Regions from separate parts of the Flavobacterium sp. HJSW_4 genome, predicted to be linked through region 1. Evidence: riboswitches for the same ligand, from Rfam matches in the RefSeq annotation. Region 1 holds a riboswitch; the other holds the start of a gene.

Region 1 (2,406 bases):
CCAATTAAGCTTACACCTTCAAAAAGTTTATCTAAGACATTAAATTCTTCAGACAAATCAACTTGTGGGTAATCTGAGATTTGATATTTTTTAAAATTCTCTAATAATTCTTTGTAGCTGCCATTTTTAGCAGCAATGCTTAAGATAAATTCCAATTCGTCTGTCGCATTTCCGCGCGCAGAAACTACAACTGCAATTTTTTCACCTTGATTTACTTTATCAGAAATGATAGAAACAACTTTGTTAAGTCCTTCTCCGTTTGCTAATGATTTACCTCCAAATTTTAATACTTTCATTTTATTTCTTTATTGTTTCTGCCTTAAAAATGTCGGCAAGTAAATGATCTAATTGTTTGTACTCGATTAAAAAAGCGTCATGTCCGTGAACCGAATCAATTTCGCTATAGAAAACATTGTCTTTAAACTTCTTCAATTCTTCGTAGGTTTCTACGTTTTCTTTTGCTGTAAAAAACAAATCCGAATTGATTCCGACAATATGAATTGAAGCTTTTGTTTGAGACATTAAGTTTTCAAAACTTTCACTATTTCTAGTAATATCAATTGTTTTAAGCAACTGATTCATTAATTTATAAGAAGATAATTGGAATCTTTTCTGCAATTTTTTTCCGTGATGTGCTAACCAGCTTTCGATATTAAAAATCAAAAGATCTTGATTGATGGTTCGCTGAAATTTTTCTTTAAATGATTCTGGCGAACGGTAACAAAGCATGGCATGTATTCTCGCGTCTTCGATTGGTTTTGAAGAATTGTTTAGAATTTGCTCTTGCAAGAAGCAATTTGCAATAAGCCAATCTGTAGATTTCCAATCGCTCGCAATCGGAATAAGATTTTCTGTGATGTTTGGCGCTAAAGCTAAAATTTCCCAAGCAATTCCACCACCAACAGAACCTCCAATAACTGCAAAAAGCTTTTCGATATTTAAAGCTTTTACGCCTTCGATAAAGATTCTTGCAATGTCTCTGGCCGTAAAGTCATGATAATTGTCGATTAAAAAAGAGTTGCTTCCGTTTCCAGGAATATCAAATGCTAAAACGGTATAAACAGCAGTATCAATGGTTTTACCTTCGCCAATTAAGTCATTCCACCAGCCATTTTCGCCAGTAACTTGCGAATTTCCAGTTAAAGCATGATTAACCAAAACAATAGGCGCGCTGTGCAAAGGTTGACCCGCCAGCGTAAAACTTAATGGTATAGAATGATAATTTGCACCACTTTCTGTGATGAAATCTTGAATTATAATGGGATTTGGTATATTTTCCAATTTCAAATCTGTTGTATTATTGATTTGTATATGGAAATATTAGAAAGAAAAACTAGGTTTAACTAGAAAAAATCTTGTTGTTATCTTTCCACGTTTGGCGTGGTAGAATGTAGCACCTTCTTCGTTTTACCGAAGGGTTGCTAAGGCTTCATCGGGTCTAATCCCTCGTCCTTTCTTTATAACATTTCAATATTTGTTTGAACTTAACGAGTGCAAATTAACTACTAATTTCTATAACAAACAAATTTTATCTAAAAGTGTTTGTTAAATTTCTGTGACTTACTGTAGCAAAAACTATTATACGCAAAAATTTACCGAACAAAAATGCCCAGTAAAATTAAGCAGGTTTTACCCTAATTTATGATGCTTTTCCGTTTAGATAAAAAGCGTTTCATTTTCTTTTGAATACATCAAAAACAATAAAGAGTTTGGTACTTTTTTCAAAGTATTTTTATCTTCCTCTGTGATTCCGAATCTTGGGTGAGCCAATTCATTTGTTGGCGGCGGATTACTATTTTTTGTCCTTCTGTTTTTCAATTTAGAAATTTTTTCTGCGAAGTAGTTCAATTTGCTCATGATGATAAGTTTTAGTTAAGTTGTGTTTTATAATCTTTATTTCTCGTTTATCTTTTTGTTAATTCGTTTTAATGAATAAAAAAACCCTTTTGGATTTTTTAGATACCAAAAGGGTTTAAGTTTTTAAACTCATTTATACTTTTAGTATCAACAGACGTTCACGCAAATAAGCGCGACAGCAAACATCTTCGTGTTCATCTGTAAGGATTTATTCATCTGTGATTTATATTGTTGTTTTAAATTCTGCATTTTTATTAAATTAAAAAGCCTCCTAAAATATTTCTTAGGAGGCTCTTACTATATTATTATTGTATTCTTACAATTTTTTAGCAATAGACACCCCAGCCTCGGTCTTAACCGAAATGGCACAAAACATTTTGTTGACTTTTAAGTTCATTTGATTTCTAGTAGTTTTTGGGTATAACAAATATGCAAATATTTTTCTTATTACACAAATAAAATTCAAGAATTTAATTACAAAATCCGTTGAAAATGTGTTTTTTAACGACAAAAAACATCTTACAAAAACGAAAACGAAATAATACAAGT
Region 2 (2,406 bases), on a different contig from region 1:
TCTTCGTCCTATATTCCGCAAAGATTAGTTACATTCTTTGAGGAGTTTCTTGTGGAGATCCTTCCTTCGTCAGGATGACAAGATTATGTGTTTTTATCAAATTTTATTCTCCAAAAGAGATTTTAAAGTCGATTGCAATTCTTCTCCATGTAGGTTTTTCGCAACGATTATTCCTTTAGAATCAATTAAATAATTTCCAGGAATTGCTCTCACTCCATATAATTTTGCAACGGCGCTGTTCCAGAAAAGCAAATCAGAAACGTGTGTCCATGTTAGATTATCATCTTGAATTCCTTTTATCCAATTTTCTTTCTTTTTATCTAAAGAAATTGCTACAATGTTGAATCCTTTATCGTGAAATTCTTTGTAGGCAGCAACGATATTCGGATTCTCTTTTCGGCATGGACCGCACCAAGATGCCCAAAAATCGACTAAAGTGTACCCTTTTAAATTTTCATAAAGGCGAACTGGTTTTCCATCTGGATCTTTAGCGGTAAAATCAGGGGCTTTTTTACCAACTGCTAATCCGTCTAAAACGGTAACCAGTTCTTTTAGTTCTTTCACGTAAGTAATATTTTGAAGGCTTTTATCTAATAAAGCAATATTTTGAGTGATTTGTTCTGGCGATAATCTGTACGACCAATTTCTGTAAAGCACGTAAGCCGAAACTATAGATTTTGGATGTTCTGTTATGAATTTGCTGATTTCAACGTCTTTCGTCTTTTTATAGGTTTCGAATAAATCTTGAGAAGCCGAACCTTCAACCACAGAACCCGTGTAATATTTCTTCGGACTCAATTTTACCGTAATCGGATCTTTTTCAAGAAAAATATACAAAGGCGAACTTTCTGTATTTACGCTTAAACCGTATAATTCTGGTGTTTTTACTTTTGTTTTAAAACTAAAATTTCCGTCTTTTACTTTAGCCGAATCAATTGTAGTAAACATTTTATTGTGAAACTTCTGCAAGTAAACGTATTGCGCCACGGTGTCGACAACAGTTCCTTTTAACTGTAAATTATTTTCCTGAGCTTGAGTTTGAAAAGCTCCAAGAAGCAAAGCAAAACCTAATAGTATTTTTTTCATTTTATTTTTAGTTTTTTAAGATTAGACAAAAGAATTCCAGGCCAATGCCAAAAGCCATTAGCGTTATTTTTATTTTATAAAGGGAATCTGGAAAAGACTACTGTTTTCTCATTCAGAAAAAGGCAAAGCTGTTTTCTTCAAAAATGGAATTCAAGAGTTCATAACCGCTGTACAAAATTGATTCTGCTTTCATAATAAAGATTTTAATATGGATGATCTTAAACAGATTTACGGAGAAATCTTTCTTATCTGCCCGCACACAGCGGAAGGATTTAGCACCTTATTCGGCAACAGGTTGCTAAGACTTCAATGGGCCTATTCCCTCAGTCTTTCTGGATAAGTATCATTATTTAAATTTTCTGTAATACAAATATATATTAATTCTACCGAATTAGTGTAATTTAAATTATATTTTTTTAAAATTTTTATTTAGAAATGCTTTTAAACCATCACAAAACAATAAAAATCAACAAATTAAGATAAATTATTATTTTGAATTCATCTTTCTTTTTATAAAAACAATTCATACGTTTTTCCGAAATGTAATCTTTATTCTCAAAGAAAAACATGCAGATATTTGTTCTTTTCAAGATTTGGAAGCGTCTCTTTTAATCCGTTTTCTAGATTTGACGTAATTAATCCCAACGCTTGTTTGAGATCTTTAAAAGTATTTGGTTTCACAAAATAACAGACCGCTCCAAGATTGGCCGCAGTGTCCATGTCATTTTTATGTGAAGAGGTAGAAATCATAATTACAGGAATATCTTTATAACGTTCCTCTTGTTTTAATTGCTTTAGACATTCCCAGCCATTCATAACTGGCATATTTAAATCCAGAAAAACAACCTTTGGAGTTTTCTCTTGATCTTTCAGCATATTTAATACTCCACTGCCGTTTTCCGAACAATGGCAAACAATACTTTCATCAATTTCTGCCAGCGCTTCGCAAAACATTTCTGCATCATCTGTATCATCATCAGCTAATAAAATCATCTTTCCTTCCATAATTAAATGTCTTTTACTTTTTGTTCGAATGGCAGTGTTATAATAAAAATTGCGCCTTTATCAGCAATTCCGCTTGCGGTAATACTTCCGCCGTGGCGTTCGGCTATTTTTTTACAAAGTGACAAACCTAAACCTGTTCCTTCGTAGCGATCTTTCGAATTTAGACGAGTAAACGTTTCAAAAATACGTCTTGTTTGATCAAGATCAAAGCCAATTCCGTTATCTTCTACCGTAATTATGGCTACTTTACTTCCATCTTCAATTTGTTCTGTCGCAGTGATGTTAATTTCTGGCGGAACGTTTTCTTGAGCAAAT

Evidence for each region. Region 1 has a riboswitch for S-adenosylmethionine ahead of ACE01P_RS19880 (alpha/beta fold hydrolase). Riboswitches for the same ligand answer to the same signal wherever they lie in the genome.
Region 2: linked by a shared signal. The riboswitch ahead of ACE01P_RS21995 (redoxin domain-containing protein) and the one ahead of ACE01P_RS19880 (alpha/beta fold hydrolase) in region 1 are both predicted to bind S-adenosylmethionine.

The regions. Positions count from the first base shown of each region.
Region 1 covers NZ_JBHNPP010000027.1:28,517-30,922, forward strand. The annotation lists gene thrA (bifunctional aspartate kinase/homoserine dehydrogenase I) at 1-296, opposite strand, end outside; gene ACE01P_RS19880 (alpha/beta fold hydrolase) at 298-1,281, opposite strand; SAM riboswitch class I at 1,359-1,466, opposite strand; gene ACE01P_RS19885 (hypothetical protein) at 1,657-1,857, opposite strand.
Region 2 covers NZ_JBHNPP010000038.1:20,315-22,720, forward strand. The annotation lists gene ACE01P_RS21995 (redoxin domain-containing protein) at 97-1,086, opposite strand; SAM riboswitch class I at 1,329-1,429, opposite strand; gene ACE01P_RS22000 (response regulator) at 1,642-2,091, opposite strand; gene ACE01P_RS22005 (PAS domain S-box protein) at 2,094-2,406, opposite strand, start outside.